DNA from 2 places in the Dechloromonas denitrificans genome. Region 1 is predicted to be linked to the other one. Evidence: predicted binding sites of a transcription regulator. Region 1 holds the regulator's gene; the other holds the start of a gene.

What was found. The regulator FliA, encoded in region 1, starts transcription of late flagellar genes. The targets are predictions, from matches to a motif close to CTAAAGTTNNNNNNNNNNNNGCCGNTA.
Region 2: ribBA (bifunctional 3,4-dihydroxy-2-butanone-4-phosphate synthase/GTP cyclohydrolase II) is a predicted target of FliA. The motif match lies at 3,252-3,278, and genes of this name have one in related genera.

What each region holds. Positions count from the first base shown of each region.
Region 1 is NZ_CP075187.1:2,625,451-2,633,975, forward strand. It holds gene flgE (flagellar hook protein FlgE) at 1-324, opposite strand, end outside; gene KI614_RS12355 (flagellar hook assembly protein FlgD) at 337-1,020, opposite strand; gene flgC (flagellar basal body rod protein FlgC) at 1,035-1,448, opposite strand; gene flgB (flagellar basal body rod protein FlgB) at 1,459-1,827, opposite strand; gene flgA (flagellar basal body P-ring formation chaperone FlgA) at 1,909-2,703, shown strand; gene flgM (flagellar biosynthesis anti-sigma factor FlgM) at 2,767-3,045, shown strand; gene KI614_RS12380 (flagella synthesis protein FlgN) at 3,045-3,509, shown strand; gene motD (flagellar motor protein MotD) at 3,525-4,340, opposite strand; gene KI614_RS12390 (flagellar motor protein) at 4,340-5,080, opposite strand; gene KI614_RS12395 (RNA polymerase sigma factor FliA) at 5,073-5,825, opposite strand; gene KI614_RS12400 (MinD/ParA family protein) at 5,825-6,742, opposite strand; gene flhF (flagellar biosynthesis protein FlhF) at 6,705-8,168, opposite strand; gene flhA (flagellar biosynthesis protein FlhA) at 8,165-8,525, opposite strand, start outside.
Region 2 is NZ_CP075187.1:2,990,881-2,999,405, reverse strand. It holds gene KI614_RS14210 (phosphatidylglycerophosphatase A) at 1-130, opposite strand, end outside; gene thiL (thiamine-phosphate kinase) at 135-1,133, opposite strand; gene nusB (transcription antitermination factor NusB) at 1,138-1,626, opposite strand; gene ribH (6,7-dimethyl-8-ribityllumazine synthase) at 1,623-2,096, opposite strand; gene ribBA (bifunctional 3,4-dihydroxy-2-butanone-4-phosphate synthase/GTP cyclohydrolase II) at 2,100-3,209, opposite strand; gene KI614_RS14185 (YceI family protein) at 3,312-3,875, opposite strand; gene KI614_RS14180 (polyamine aminopropyltransferase) at 3,970-5,469, shown strand; gene KI614_RS14175 (putative bifunctional diguanylate cyclase/phosphodiesterase) at 5,466-7,163, opposite strand; gene ychF (redox-regulated ATPase YchF) at 7,221-8,312, opposite strand; gene pth (aminoacyl-tRNA hydrolase) at 8,338-8,525, opposite strand, start outside.

The DNA.
Region 1 (8,525 bases):
CTGACCGTTACGGGTGTAGGTAATCGTCTGGTCCGCTGCATTTTTTTGCAGACGGAAGAAGCCGGAACCGTTGACCGCGATATCAAGCGGGTTATTCGAATTGGAAACATTGCCCTGCGAAAACTGTTGCTGAACAACCGGCAGCGATGCCCCGATACCCACTTGCGAACCACCACCAACCCCCAAGGAGGCTGCATAAACGTCGGCAAATTGTGCCTGACCGCCCTTGAAACCTACGGTCGACGCATTGGCGATGTTGTTGCTGATAACGTCAAGCGCCTTGGAGGAAACGTTCAGACCGCTCAAACCTTGTTGGAATGCCATGATGAACCCCGATCAATTCATGATTTGTTGGACGTCGCTGTAAGCCACCGTCTTGTTGTTGGCCAGTTGCAGCGACAATCCATCCTTGGCCAAAGTCACAGCATTTACTGTGCCAGCCTGGAGAGCCGTTGTTTTCACCTCTGCATCACCACGAACTGCCTTGACGGTGAATTTGTAATCACCATTCGGCAGATCGACACCCGCATCCGATTTTCCATCCCAGGAGAAATTCATGGTTCCGGCCGGCTGTGCGCCAAGCTGTTGAGTCTGAACCACTTTGCCAGCCGAGTCGGTAATCGAAACGGTAACCTTATCTGCGGCACCATCCAGCGTCACGCCACCGACCGCGCCGTAATTCCCCAGCGCCAGCGCATTCCCGGCAGTTAATACCGTTTTGCCGATCATTGCTGCCGCTTGCATCGTTTGCGATCCGGAATAATTGCCGAGCAATTTCTCCATCGTCGCATTGAGCTTCTCGATACCGCTCACGGTACTGATCTGCGACAACTGAGTGGTCATCTGCGAGTTATCCATCGGATTGAGCGGATCCTGATTCTTCAACTGGGTCACCAGGAGATTCAGGAAGCGAGTCTGCATCTCATCCGCCGTCGTGGTTTTGGTCGTTGTAGACGAACCATTCAACGAGGAAATCAGCGATGTGTTTGAACTGGTAGAGCTATTGACGGCGGTTGCCATGGCGATTCTCCCGGTTAGCCCTGACCGATCTGCAAAGTACGCAGCATCATGGTCTTGGCGGTATTCATTACTTCAACATTGGTCTGGTACGAGCGCGATGCAGAGATCATGTTGGTCATTTCCTCAACGACATTGACGTTTGGAAATGCCACGTAGCCTTTTTCATCTGCCGCAGGATTCTTGGGGTCGTAAACCATCCGCGCCGGTGAAGCATCTTCAACAATCTGCCGAACCCGAACGCCTTTTGAGGACTCTCCCGCATTGCCCATGGGCGTCGCTTCAAAAACAACCTGCTTGGCGCGATAAGGCTTGCCATCGGACGACACGACACTGTCGGCATTCGCCAAATTGGACGCTGTGGTATTCAAACGCATCGACTGCGCTGTCATGGCACTGGACGACACTTGAAAAACATTAAAGAGGCTCATTTATGGCTCCTCAACCCTGGTTTGAAGCGAGGGCACTGCGCATGCCCTTGAACTTGTCGCTGATCAATTGAGTAAGCACCTGATATTGCAAAGCATTTTCAGCAATCTGAGTGCGCTCCACATCCATATCGACAGTATTTCCATCAACGGCCGACTGGGTTTCTCCACGAAATTTCAAATTGGCCGCACCGCCGGAGCCATCTCCGCGCATGTGGCCGCTCGAAGTGGTCATCAAGGAAACGCCACCAGCACTCGCCCGGCCGGCCAGTGCATTTTGCATCACCCCCTGAAAGTCGAAATCACGCGCTTTGTATTGCGGGGTATCGGCATTGGCGATATTCGAGGCGAGCACCTGATGGCGCTGGGATCTCAAATTCATTGCCTGGCTGAGAACAGATACGTGCTGTGCGATTGATGACATGGTCCACTCCAAAAAATCACACGATTTAAAGCAGTTAGCGTGCCAAGCATTAAAATCATAGAGTTAGATGCAAATTCACCTCTCCCAAGCGACTGCACGGCAATTCTTGCCGGCCTTACTATTCCATGCCGGGAAGAGGTCGTGCACAATGGCGGCATGCGCCTCATATACGTTTTTTTGCTGCCCCTGCTTATTGCCTGCAACCTGCTGGCCGCAGCCGAAATCGATCCGGTACTCGATACCGCTGAGCGCCACATTCAGATCCAAACCAAGGGACTCCCAGGCAAAGTCACGATTCGGCTTGGCAAAATCGATACCAGCCGTCTGCCTCCCTGCGCGGCGCTTGAAGCCTACACACCGCCCGGCGCCAAAATGATGGGAAAAACCAGTGTCGGCATTCGCTGCCTGACGCCGAACGCCTGGAACATCCTGATTCCGGCCGAAATACTTGTCACCGGCAATTACGTCACCACCGCACGCTCAATTCTCGCCGGCCAGGCAATTCAGGCAGGTGACCTGCATGTCCTGTCCGGAGATGTATCCACGCTGCCAACCGGCATTATTTCCGACCCCGCAGCCGCGCTCGGCAAAACACTGCGCAACTCACTGGGGGCTGGCCAATTACTGCGCAGCGATCAATTGATTTCCCCGATGGTGATCCGCCAGGGACAATCGGTTCGCGTCATCTCAAAAGGGGCTGGATTTGCCGTCAGCGGCGAGGGAAAAGCCATCAACAATGCAGCAGAAGGGCAACTGGTTCAGGTTCGAATGAATTCAGGACAAACCGTGAGCGGCACTGCACGCAGTGATGGCAGTGTAGAAATATCTTTTTAGGCTAAAGTTTGAACCTGAATGGCCGTTAAGCCATATGAGTTCCAAAGTATTGCGAGAACAACCATGAAAATCGACAACTCCTACAAGACCACCAGCACGCCCCCGCCGACGCGGCAGCAGCCGAAATCCCCGGCTGAAACCCCGTCGTCCACCGAGGCTGTGAGCTTGAGCACACTCGCTGGCACCCTTCAGGCCAGCGAAAAGCCTCCGGTCAACCTTGCCAAAATCCAGGAAATCAAGGATGCAATCGCCCAGGGGCGCTTCAAGATCAATCCTGAAGCAATTGCCGGCAGACTGCTGGATTCCGCGCGCGACCTGGTCAATTCGCAACGCAACGCCTGATGCTGCCTCTCAGCCAGATACTGGAACGCGAAACATTGCTGGTTTCGCGTTTTGTTGCGCTTCTGACTGATGAACAGAACGCACTAAGCACGGCCAAGCCAGAATCGCTGCCAGCCATTCATGCTGAAAAATCTGCACTGATTGAGCAACTGAATGCACTTGAAGCTCAGCGCAACTCGCTGATTTCAGGTAATCCGGCCTTGCCGGAAAAAGAACGGATGGCCGCCTGGCTGGCCCAGCACCCATCTGAAGTAAAAATCGCTGCCCAATGGACGGCGCTGATGGCATCGGCGCTTAGCGCCAAACGACTGAATGAACTGAATGCGAAACTCGTCGCCATTCATTTGGAACGAACCACGCAAGCATTAGCCATTCTCACCCGCCGTGCTGAAGAAAACACTTTCTACGGCAGCAACGGACAAACATCTCAATATACGGGCAGCCGAATCGTCGACTCAGCCTGAGCGCTCACCACGCGCTCAACCGGGTGGCCTGCTCGGTGGCGGAGTCTCCGCACCGTTGATTTCAGTTGGCTCTTCCGGCCGGTTCGAGTCGATCAAAATGCTGACACGACGATTACGCGCCCGTCCCTCGACCGTCGTATTCGTTTCCAATGGCCGGGTCTCCCCGTAACCGATTGCCGTCAACCGCTCGGCACCAACACCACTGTCATTAAACAAACGCAAGACAGTCGTTGCCCGCATGGCCGAGAGCTCCCAGTTTGATGGAAACTGTGGCGTTGAAATGGGGACATTGTCTGTATGCCCCTCGATCGTGATCGGAAAATCCGTACTGGCCAGGACCTGTGCAATTGCCCCCATGGCTGAACTGGACGCGGGCTGCAACTTTGACTGGCCCGCCGGAAAGAGAATACTGTCGTTGATCTCGATCGTCACGCCACGGCTTGTTTCAAGCAAACGAACCTTGCCTTGTGCAACGAGCGGCTGCAGCGCCTCCATAATATTATTGGCGACATTTTTCATTTTTTGTCGCTGCTGCACTTTTTTCTCTTCAGCCTTGATTTGCTCGGGCAATTTGTCCGGCTTCAGAATCGGGCGCGGGGGAATCGGCGGCGCCCCTTGTATAACGGCAATCGGCTGCCCTCCGACCTCTGCTGTTGAGTTTTTGAAGGCATTGGTCAGCGAATTCGACAAAACCTTGTACTTTCCTTCGTTGACCGAAGAAATCGCGTACATGACCACGAAGAAAGCAAACAAAAGGGTTATGAAGTCAGCGTACGAGACGAGCCAGCGCTCATGATTATCTGGCTCCTCTTCACGGCGCTTTCTAGCCATTACAGCATGTAGCCCTTGAGACGGCTCTCGATGATGCGGGGATTGTCGCCGACAGCAATACCCACCAGGCCATCGATCAACATCTCCTTGGAAGCAACCATTCGCGCAATGTAGTACTTCAGCTTGCCGGCAATCGGCAAATAGACAAGATTCGCCAATCCAACGCCATAAATCGTTGCCACGAAAGCCACCGCAATACCGGAGCCCAGCTTGGTCGGATCGGAGAGGTTCTCCATCACATGAATCAACCCCATGACAGCCCCCAGAATACCGATCGTCGGAGAATAGCCTCCGGCTGAATCCCATATCTTGGCTGATTGCCGCCATTCGTCCTCGAAGGTGTTGATATCAACCTCCAACAACTCACGGATATGCTCGGGATCTGCGCCATCAACCAACAACTGAAGGCCTTTTTTCGTGAAGGGGTCCTTGATTCTGGCAATCTGGTTTTCGAGTTGCAGCAAGCCCTCCCGACGGGCAATCTGGCTCCACCCCAGAACCTGGTCAAGCACCTGCTTCTGCTCAATCACGGGCGGCACCCACACCCACCTCACCATCTGCATGCCACGCCGAAAGACGGGATAGGGACTTTGCAGAAGCACAGCCCCCAAAGTACCACCAAGAACAATCATCAAGGCCGTTGGCTGGACAAGAGAGCTGACATGCCCCCCTTCAAGAATCTGTCCACCGACGATTGCAATCAGACCAATCGCCAGTCCAGCCAGGCTGATTTTATCCACGCACCTTCTCCTTGCGCTGCTTTTTCACAGCCGGCAGCTGCCCGACAATCTGGCTACGCAAACGTGCCACCGCCTGGCTATGCAACTGACAAACGCGCGACTCGGTGACGCCCATCACTTCGCCAATTTCGCGCAAATTGAGATCTTGCTCGTAATACAAGGCCATCATCAATTTTTCGCGCTCGGGCAAACGCTCAATCGCACCAACAAGTGCTTGCTGAAGACTTTTCTCCTCAAGCAGGCTCAGTGGGTCGGCATCGTTATCGGTAAAGTGCCGCTCAAGAAAGTCTTCATCACCTTCACCGGTGAAGTCTTCGAAATAAAGCAGTTGATGGCCGCGAGCATCGCCCAGGGTTTTTTGGTAATCCGCCAGCGACATTCCCAGGGCGTCAGCCAATTCGCGCTCGGAAGGTGCACGACCATGCTCATGCTCAAGCTGATTGATCATCGCCTCGATGCGCCGCAATTCACGACGAAGTTGCCGGGGCAGCCAATCGTTTTCACGCAGCCCATCAAGCATCGCACCGCGTACCCGCTGGGTGGCGTAGGTCTCAAACTGGGCGCCGAAGCCTTCTTCGAAACGGTCGATTGCATCGAGTAGTCCGAGCATGCCGTTCTGGACAAGATCTTCAAATTGAACACTTGCTGGCAAACGGGCCATCAAATGATAGGCGATACGTTTCACCAGCGGCACGAAGCGCTGAACCAGCTGTTCTCTATCTGGCTGCCCGGCAGCGGTATACATTAAGCGCGGAGTACGTTTGGAGTTATGCGTTGGCTCAAGTGTAGCAGTTGCTGGACGAATTGTTCGACCCCGCCCCCCTCGCGCTCACCACGCTGCCAATAAAGAAGATCGGCGGCAATATCCCGGAATGCAGAAGCCGCATCCGAATTGGGGGCTTGAACCAGCACCGGGCGACACAACTGAGCGGCTTGCCGCAGGGATTCATCAAGCAATATCGCTCCCGCGTACTCAAGTTGGGCAATCCCACGCTGCGCCGTCACCTGCGCGATATTATCGAAAATCGAGCGGGCATCCGGGTAGCTGCGCACCTTGTTCACCAGGATTCTGAAATGCTTGCGCGCAAACGCATGGCTGACTTTTTTAATCAGGGAATAGGCCTCGGTAATTGATGCGCTATTGCCTGAAAGAACCACCACCGCCTCTTGCGAAGCCAAACCAAAAGGTGAAAACCCATGCGGATGGGCCATGCTGGCATCGACCAGAATGACATCTATTGGGCGCTCAAGGCCGGACAATGCATCGAGCAGATTCTGCTGCTGGGCAAGCGACAGGCGGCCCAGTTTGGCCGCAGCCTTGGCTGCAGGCAGAACGCGCAAGCCGACCATCGGCTGGAGCAGAACCTGCTGCAGCGGCAGCTCTTTCTGAACCACGTTGATCAGATCAAAACGTGCACTCAAGCCGAAAGCCGATGCGATGTCATCACGCGACGAATGCTCATCGATGATCATCACTTCCTTGCCCAATCGAGCCAATGCCGCACCGATGTTGGCAACGGCCACGCTGCGCCCGACCCCCTCGCAGCCCGCCACGAAAGTCACCACCTGGAGTTGGCCACCGCCAAACAGCCGGCGCAAACCGGCCGCCTGATCAACCCGAAAATCAGCCACGATGCCCACCTGCCGCAACCTGAGAAGCATTGGCCATCAGCAGGGCGGGTTCAACACCATCGTATTTATGGGCCGAAGTTTCCGGAACATCCTTGAATGCTCGATGCACCAGATAGCCGCGATTTGGTAAGTGCAGGTCTTCTGGGACGCGCTGGCCATTTGAGACATAGTGAAGACGTAGACCGTGACGCATGATCACATCAAGCGGCGTTGCCAGGCTGGCAGCCTCATCGATCTTGGTCAGGATGCAACCGGCCAACTTGTCGCCTTCGTAAGCGTGCACCACATCATCCATAGTGTCGCCGCGCGAGGTTGCCGAGAGCAGCAGCAGGCGCTGGACGTCACAACCGGCCAGCATATCGGTCAGCTCGGGCACCAGCTTGTCCTTCTGGCTCATCCCCATGGTATCGACCAGGACCATATGCTTGTGCTGCAGCTCCTTCAGCGTCTGACGAAGCTCGCCGGCATCCTTGACGAGGTAGACCGAGACACCCAGGATGCGGCCGTAAATCCGCAACTGCTCATGAGCACCAATCCGGTAGCCATCGGTTGTCACCAAGGCCACCTTGCTCGGACCATGGCGCAGAACGCAGCGCGCAGCAAGCTTGGCCGTTGTCGTTGTTTTGCCCACACCGGTGGGCCCCACCAGCGCATAGACACCTCCGCGATCAACGATATCCGCCTCGGCGCCAATCGTCATCAACGAGCGGTCTGCCGCACCCTTGACCCAGGCCATGGCCTGAACTTCATTCATTTCGCTCGGCAAATCAGCAAGGATATCGCGCGAAAACTGCGGAGAGAATCCGGCATCCAGCATTTGCCGCATCACATCCGTTTTTACCGGTTGCGAACGCGCGGTTTCACCCCAGGCAATGCCGGCCAGATGCTGTTCCACAATTTTGCGCAGCGAGCGGATTTCATCCATGACTTCCTGAGGAATGATTTCAGCCTCGGCACGACGCGGCGCAGCCATCATTGGAGCTGGCTCAGGCATGCGCGGTGATTGATTAAGCTGCGGCTGCTCATTTGTCGCAGGCTGCGGCTTGGCTGTTTCCAGATTGCGCAGCGACCCGGTTCGCGGAATTCCTGCATTGACCAGCCCGACATGGCGCGTTGCCGAAGAAACAGGGGCCTGCGGACGGTTGACCGCAGCAGGCTGAGCGGCAGGGCGTGGCTGGCTGAAATTGGTGATCTGGGCACGAGCCGAAGTCAAGGCAACGCGATAATCGTCGTCGGCGCTCATCGCCGGAGCCGGTGCAGGACGACGTTCGACCGGCGTCGAGTCGGCAACCTGGGTTGGCACAATCATGGCCATATCGCGCGCAGCGACAGCCATGATCTCAACTCCCCCGGGAATCCCTCGATTCGAAAGAATAATCGCATCGTTACCGAGCGTCTCCTTGACCTTTTTCAAGGCATCTCTGGCATTAGCCGCGATAAATTTTCTTACGTTCATGTCTTACCTCCGATGATCGAGGTCACCTTGATAATTCGATTTTCTGGAACTTCGTTATGTGCCAGCACCTTCAACTGAGGAACGGTGCGGCGCAAAAAGCGGGAAAGGAGTACGCGCAGGCTCAGCGGGACAAGCAGAACCGCCGGCAAGCCAAGTGTTTCCTGACGTTGAGCGGCAGAGGCCGTCTCGCGTACCAGGGTATCGGCCAGTCCCGGCTCGAAACTGGTGTTTTCCGAGTTGCCGGCAACTGCCTGCGAAAGGAGACGCTCAAGCGTTGGATCAAGTGACATCACCTGCATTTCACCGGCACCGGGGAAAAGCTGCTGGACAATGGCGCGCCCCAAAGCGCTGCGGACC
Region 2 (8,525 bases), 370 kb from region 1:
GGAAGCTGAACCACGCGAAGAGCGTGCCGAAGGTGCCCGGTGCCCACGGGGCGAGGCCACTGCCGCAACCGCAGGCGAGGAAATGCGCCGGGTGGGCGAGGAGGAAAGTCAGGGTCGGACGCTTGGCCATGGGCTCAGGCCGAAAAGTGGTCGTAACCCTTGGACTCGAATTCGACCGGTTTGTCATCCGGGTCGAAAACGGTGACCTGGCCGGCCGTACCTTCGGTCATTTCGCCGATGCACCAGAGCGGCAGTTCGAGTTCGGCGGCAATCCGGCCAATGGCGAGATGCTGGTCGAACGGTGCGGTAAAACACAGTTCGTAGTCGTCTCCCCCGGTCAACTGGCATTCGAGGGCCATTTTGCGTAGCACGGCGTCGTAGCTCTCGCCCTTGGGCAGGTGCGGCAGCTGGACGAGTTTGACGGCGGCAGCGCAGCCGGAGCGTTCGGCAATGTGGCCGAGATCGGCGAGCAGGCCGTCGGAGACATCGATGGCGGCGCTGGCAATGCCGACCAGTGCCTGGCCGAGAGCGACGCGCGGGCGCGGCTTTTCGAGAGCGCCGATGCACAGGCGTTGCCACGGGGCGGGCAGCTCGATGCGGCCTTGCAATTGCGCGAGGCCGAGGCTGGCCAGCCCGGGACGACCGGAAACCCAGATCTGGTCGCCAGCCTTGGCGCCGTCGCGACGCAAGGCATGGCCGGGTTCGACTTCGCCCATGGCGGTGATGCAGACGTTGAGCGGGCCTTTGGTCGTGTCGCCACCGACGACATCGACGCCATATTCAGCGGCGCAAGCAAAAAAGCCTTCGGCGAATTTGGCAATCCAGGGCTCGTCGACCGCGCCCCGAAGGAAGTCCCCCTGGGGGAAGGGAAGCGCCCCGGCCAGTGTGACCCAGCGCGGCTTGGCGCCCATTGCGGCGAGATCGGAAAGATTGACTGCCAAGGCTTTCCAGCCGAGGTTCTTCGGATCGGTATCGGGCAGGAAGTGTGTGCCGGCGACCAGCATGTCGGTGGTCACGGCGAGTTGCTTGCCGGCAGTTGGTTGCAGCAGTGCGCAGTCGTCGCCGGGGCCAAGCACGGCCGATGGGGTTGGCCGGGCGAAATACTTGTCGATCAGCGCAAACTCACCGGCCATGGTGTCAGTGGGCCTTCTTCTTGGCGGCGACTTCGTCCGGCCGGGCGATGGCGGCAATCTTGTCGAGTACGCCATTGACGTACTTGTGTCCATCGGTGCCGCCAAACGACTTGGCTAGTTCGATCGCTTCGTTGATCACCACGCGGTAGGGCGTTTCCGGGTGATGCTTCATCTCGAAACAGCCCATCATCAGCACGCAGGCTTCGATCGGCGACAGTTCGCTGAACGGGCGGTCGAGGTGGGCGGTGATCTGCGCCACCAGGGCTTCGCGCTGGCCGATGACGCCGCGCAGCGTGCCGACGAAGAACTCGCGGTCAGCCTTGGCAAAACCTTCCATTTCCGGGGCGTAGGCTTCGATGGCGGCCTCGTCGGCGCCGCCGACGCGCCACTGGTAGAGGCCTTGCAGGATGAACTCGCGCGAACGACGGCGGGCCGACTTGGGCGGTGCCTTGGGTTCTTCGGGCTGTTCGGTGTCGCTGGTGAAGGTGGTCATTGGAGCAGGGCTTTCTGAAGATTGGCCATTTCGACGGCGGCCTGGGCGCAATCGGCACCCTTCGGCTGGGTACGGATTTCGGCTTGTTCGTCGGTGTCGCAGGTCAGGATGCCGTTGGCGATAGGCACGCCGGTGTCGAGCTGGACTTCCATGATGGCGCGGCAGGCGTCGTTGGAGACGACTTCGAAGTGGTAGGTGTCGCCGCGGATGACCGCGCCGAGGGCGACCAGTGCGTCAAAGCTGCCGCTCTGGGCCATGGTTTGCAGGACGAGCGGTACTTCCAGTGCGCCGGGCACGTTGGCGATGGTCATGTCGGCATCGGCCACGCCGAGGCGCTTGAGTTCGGCAACGCAGGAGGAGAGCAGGGCTTCGCAGACCGGCAGGTTGAAACGGGCCATCACGATGCCGACTTTGAGGCCGGCGCCGTTCAGGTTGTTGTCGTATTCAAAGATATTTTCAAAGCGGGCCATGGTTTAGAGCTCGGCAGTAGAGGTGACAAAACCGGTGACTTGCAGTTCAAAGCCGGTCATCGAGGGCATTTTGCGGGGGCTGGAGAGCAGGCGCATCTTGGTGACACCGAGGTCGCGCAGGATTTGCGCGCCGATGCCGTAAGTGCGCGGGTCCCACTTGATCGGCGCGCTGGGGGCGGTGCCGGTCAGGCGAGCGAGCAGGTCTTCGCCGTCTTCCGGGCGGTGCATCAGGACGATCACGCCGTGGCCGAACTTGGCCAGCGCGGCCTGTGCTTCGTCGATCGAAAAAGACTGGCGCTTGCTGCCCGGGTCGAGGAAGTCGAGCACGGAAAGCGGCTCATGCACGCGGACCAGCGTTTCGCCACCGGCCGGGATATCGCCCTTGACCAGTGCCAGATGCGTTGCACCACTGGCGCGGTCGACATAGGCGTGGAGGGTGAATTCACCGTGGGCGGTTTGCACCGGCTTGCTGGTGACGCGTTCGACCAGCGTTTCCGAAGCGGCGCGGTAGTGAATCAGGTCGGCGATGGTGCCGATCTTCAAACCATGCTGCTTGGCGAATTCGATCAGTTCCGGCAGGCGGGCCATCGTGCCGTCGTCGTTCATGATCTCGCAGATCACCGAGGACGGTTCCAGACCGGCCATGCCGGCCAGGTCGCAACCGGCTTCGGTGTGACCGGCGCGAACCAGCACGCCACCGGGGCGGGCGGTAATCGGGAAAACGTGGCCGGGCTGGACGATGTCGTCCGGCGTCGAATTCTTGTTCACGGCGACCTGGATGGTGCGGGCGCGGTCAGCGGCGGAAATGCCGGTGGTCACGCCTTCGGCCGCTTCGATCGAGACGGTGAAAGCGGTGCCGTACTGGGTCTTGTTGTTGCGCGCCATCTGGACCAGGCCGAATTTCTTGCAGCGCTCTTCGGTCAGGGTCAGGCAGATCAGGCCGCGGCCATGTTTGGCCATGAAATTGATCGCTTCCGGCGTGATGTGCTCGGAGGCCATGACGAGGTCGCCCTCGTTCTCGCGGTCTTCTTCATCGACCAGGATGACCATGCGGCCTGCCTTCAGTTCGGCAACGATTTCGGCAGTGGTGGCAATGGCGGGATGGGGGGGCATGTGAGTCCGGAAACAACAAAAATGGGGGTGCTATTTTCTCAGAAACAGGGCTTCAGCACATGACTTTAGTGCGGGGGCCGGCAGGCCGGGCGTCCTGGCGCGTTACGGCAGATAGGCCTCGACCTGAATGCGCAGACGAACTTCGTCGCCGATGAAGGGCAAGCCGTTGTTCAGGCCGAATTCGGAGCGCCGCAAGACACCCTGCGCATCGGCCCCGCAGCCACGTTTGCGCAGGACGAGGTTGAGGCCGCATTTGAAACGGGTGATCTCAAGACGCATTGGTCGGGTCGTGCCGAGCAGCGTCAGCGTGCCTTCGACGGCATTGGGGCTATCTTCGTTAAAAATCAGGCGCTGGCTGCGAAACAGGATGTCGGGAAAGTCGCTCGCATTGAACCAGTCGGCGCTACGCAGCACATCGTCGCGCGGCTTGAAGCCGGTATCGATCGAGTCCGCCGCGATGCGGATGTCGATCTTGCCGCTGCGTGTTTCCGGATCGTATTCGATGCTGCCGGATGTGGCGGTGAACTGGCCGCGCTGGGTCGAGAAGCCGAGGTGATCGATTTCGAAACTGGCGTAAGTGTGGCTGGCGTCAATCGCATATTCGGCGGCGGCCAGTGGCCAGGCAAGGCTGGCGAGCAAAGCGAGCAGGCTGATTCTGGCTGTCACGGTCTACGCTCCTGAGGAACCGGATTTCGGATTGGCGGCTGTACGGCCGAGCCTGCATGGCCGGTTGCACGGTTTCAGGTTAGCATCGCAGCCCATGCGGCATGCCCTCCTTTTTTCGGTTTTTGTCATTGCTTCTTGCGGTCTGGCTTACGAGTTGGTGGCCGGGGCGTTGTCGTCTTATCTGCTGGGCGACTCGGTGACCCAGTTTTCGACCGTGATCGGCACTTATTTGTTCGCCATGGGTGTCGGTTCCTGGTTGTCGAAATACATCACGCGCGATCTGGTCGGGCGTTTCATCCAGATTGAATTGATGGTCGGCCTGCTCGGCGGCTTTTCGGCCGTTGCGCTGTTCCTGGTTTTTACCTGGCTGGCCGGGCCGTTCAAGCTGGTCCTTTACCTGGCGGTGTTCGGCGTCGGCGTGCTGGTCGGTCTGGAAATTCCGCTGGTCATGCGCATCCTGAAGCGCGATTTGGACTTCAAGGACCTGGTGTCGCAAGTACTTACTTTCGATTATCTCGGTGCGCTGGTTGTGTCAGTCCTGTTTCCGCTGGTGCTTGCACCGCATCTCGGCATGATGCGGACAGGGCTGCTTTTCGGCTTGCTCAACGTCGGCGTGGCGCTCTGGGCCTTGCGTGTCTTTCGCGAGCAATTGCCAGGGCGGCAGGCGCTGGCGGTGCAAAGCTGGGCGGCTTTCGGAGTGTTGCTGGCGGGCTTTGCCGGGGCTGGCCAACTCACCTCGCTGGCCGAAAATCATCTTTATGCCGACGATATCGTCCATGCCGAATCGACGCCTTATCAGCGGATCGTCGTGACGCGCTGGCGCGATGACCTGCGCCTGTTCCTGAACAACAATCTGCAGTTTTCGTCGCACGATGAATATCGCTATCACGAGGCGCTGGTGCATCCCGGCCTGGCCAGTCTGCCGTGGGCCAAGCGCGTGCTGGTGCTGGGCGGCGGCGACGGGCTGGCGGTACGTGAAATTTTGAAATACCCGAATATCGAAGCGGTCACGCTGGTTGATCTCGATCCGGCGATGACCGCGTTGTTTTCAACGGCTCCGGCGCTGGTTGCGCTGAATCAGGGGGCGCTCAAGGCTGATCGGGTGACGGTGGTCAATGCCGATGCCTTGCAGTGGCTGGAGAACAATCGCGAGCATTTCGACTTTATCGTGGTCGACTTTCCCGATCCGGCCAATTTTGCGCTCGGCAAGCTGTACACCGCGGCGTTTTACCGTTTGCTCGAAAAACGCCTGTCGGCGCATGGCTTGATCGTGGTTCAGTCGACCTCGCCGCTCTACGCCCGGCAATCGTTCTGGTGCGTCGTGACGACGCTGGAGGATGTCGGCCTGAAGACCGCGCCGTATCACGCATTGGTGCCTTCTTTCGGTGAATGGGGCTACATCATCGCCGGGCGGCAGGCTTTCGAGCCTGTCGCGGTCGACGCCGCCAAAACGCGATTTTTGACACTGGCGACAACGCGCAGCCTGTTCGATTTTCCAGCCGATATGGCGCGCTTGCCGGCCGAGGTCAATCGATTGAACAATCAGGTGCTGGTCCGCTATTTTGAAGCGGAGTGGCGCAAGGTGATTCGCTAGCTGGCCTGGATGTAGGCCAGCGCCTCTTCGAAGGGCAGGGCACGGCTGTAGAAAAAGCCTTGCAGCACGTCGCAGCCGAGGCGCGAGAGAAACTCGCGCTGGAGATCGGTTTCCACCCCTTCGGCAACCAGTTCCAAGCCCAGGTTGTGGCCGAGGGCGATGGTCGCGGCACAAATCGCCGCATCGTTGGCGTCCTCTTCCAGATCCTTGACGAAGGAGCGGTCGAGCTTGAGCCGGTGGATCGGCAAATGCTTGAGGTAGGCCAGCGAGGAATAGCCGGTGCCAAAATCGTCGATCGCCAGCTTGATGCCCATCGCGGCGAGCCGGTCGAGAATGCCGCGTGTCGCTTCCGGGTTCTGCATCGCCGTGGTCTCGGTCACTTCAAGCTCCAGCTCCGAAGGCGTCAGCTCGTAGCACGCCATGGCGCCGTGAATCAGGGAAATCAGGCTGTCGCTGCGTAGTTGGTGTGCCGAGACGTTGATCGCCATGCGGACGTTGTTGATGCCGCGTGCCTTCATTGCGCTCAGGTGGCGGCAGGCTTCCCAGATGACCCAGTCGCCGATGGGCTGGATTAGGCCGGTTTCTTCGGCAATGCCGATGAACCGATTGGGCGAGACCGGGCCCAGCGTCGGATGCGTCCAGCGCAACAGGGCTTCAAGGCCGATGACGCGACCGCTCGCGGCATGAATCTGCGGCTGGAAATGCAGCACGAAGTCGCTGGCCGCGGGCGAAAGATTCGAGATGGCCTGGCGCAGGGCGCTTTCAAATTGCAGTCGCTCGCTGGCCGCCTCGTTCATTTGCGCCGCGTAGAACTGATGGTTGTTCCGGCCGCTGTTCTTGGCGTGATACATCGCGGCATCGGCGTTGCGCAGCAGCGTTCCTGCATCGTCGCCATCGCCGGGGTAGAGGCTGATCCCGATGCTCGGCGTGGCGTACAGGAGGTGTTCTTCGATTTGCGTCGGTTCCGCCAGCTGGCGATTGATTTTCTCGGCCACGCGGGTGGCTGTGCGCGGGCTGCTGATTTCGGGCAGGACGACAACAAACTCATCGCCGCCGAGTCGGGCAACCAGGTCGCTTGAGCGGACACATTCGCGCAGTCGGGCGGCGACTCTCTGGAGCAGGGCGTCGCCGAAGTGGTGGCCGAGTGTGTCGTTGATATTCTTGAAGTTGTCGAGGTCGATCAACATCAGGGCCAACTGCCGGCCTTCACGCTGGGCGAGGCGCAGCGCCTGTGAGAGATGCAGCTCGAAGGCCAGCCGGTTGGGTAATTCGGTCAGTGGATCATGGTAGGCCAGGTGGGCCAGTCGATCGGCCGCTTCCTTGCTGGCCGTAATGTCGGTAAAGCTGGCGACGTAGTTGCGTACCTCGCCGCGATCATCGCGAATGATCGAGATGGCCAGCCATTTCGGGTAGATGCTGCCGTCCTTGCGCTTGTCCCAGATTTCGCCTTCCCAGAAATCCTGCTCGCTCAGTGTTTGCCACATGTCGGCGTAGAAATCGCTGGAAACCCGTCCTGAGGCGAGAAACTTGGGGTCCTGCCCGGAAATTTCATCAAGCGTATAACCGGTTAACGCGGAAAACGCGGGGTTGACCGCGATAACCCGGTTATTGCGATCGCTGATCAGGATCGCTTCATGGCTTTGCTCGAACGCCCTGAGCAGAACTGCGCCGGAAAGTGGATTGCCGGCGCTCATGCGGCGAGCTCAGGGGGGAGGGCCATGGCTTGTGACAGTCTTGCCGGTGAAGCTGGGTCAGACGTTGAACAGGAAGTTCAGCACATCGCCATCCTTGACGATGTATTCCTTGCCTTCGGCGCGCATCTTGCCCGCTTCCTTGGCGCCCGCTTCACCCTTGTAGGTGATGAAATCGTCAAAGGCGATGGTCTGGGCGCGAATGAAGCCGCGCTCGAAATCGGTGTGGATCACACCGGCTGCCTGCGGGGCGGTATCGCCCTGGTGGATGGTCCAGGCGCGCACTTCCTTGACGCCGGCGGTGAAGTAGGTCGACAGGCCAAGCAGCTTGTAACCGGCGTGAATCAGACGGTCGAGGCCCGGTTCCTCAAGGCCGAGGTCGGCCAGGAACATCTGCTTTTCTTCGTCGTCGAGATCGGCGATTTCGGCTTCGATGGCGGCGCAGACGGAAACGACTTCGGCCTTTTCGGTGGCCGCATGAGCGCGTACCGCGTCGAGCAGCGGATTGTTCTCGAAACCGCTTTCGGCGACGTTGGCAACGTAGAGCACCGGCTTGCCGGTGATCATGCAGAACGGCTTGATCAGCGCCAGTTCTTCCTTGGAAAGGTCGAGCGCACGAATCGCCTTGGCCTGGTCGAGCTGGGTGAAACATTTTTCGAGCACGGCGACCAGCGCCTTGGCTTCCTTGTCGCCGGAGCTGGCCGGGCGACGGTAGCGGTTGAGCGCCTTTTCGACGGAGGCCATGTCGGCCAGCGCCAGTTCGGTATCGATGACTTCGATATCGCGCAGCGGATCGACCCCGCCGGAAACGTGGATCACATTGTCGTCGGAGAAGCAGCGCACGACATGCACGATGGCATCGGTTTCGCGGATGTTGGCGAGGAACTGGTTGCCCAGGCCTTCACCCTTGGAGGCACCGGCCACCAGTCCGGCGATATCGACGAACTCGACAATCGCCGGCTGCATCTTCTGCGGTTTGACGATGGCGGCGAGCTGGGCCATGCGCTTGTCCGGCACTTCGACGATGCCGACATTCGGCTCGATGGTGCAGAAGGGATAGTTTTCCGCCGCAATGCCCGACTTGGTCAGGGCGTTGAACAGGGTGGATTTGCCGACGTTGGGCAGGCCGACGATGCCGCATTTCAAAGACATGGAGTTTTTCCTGGAAGGTTGCCAACTAAACGGCTTTGCCGTGCAACTGTTGTTGAGCGCCGGCAAAATCTCCGGCGGCAAGTTTGGGCCAGGCCAGCAGGCAGCGGGCGAGGGCGTGTTCGATATCCGGCATTTCTTCCTTGCGCGGCTGGTGCAGCACGAAATCAACCACCTGTTGCGACAGGCCGAGGGTGCGTGGATGGCCGATGCCGA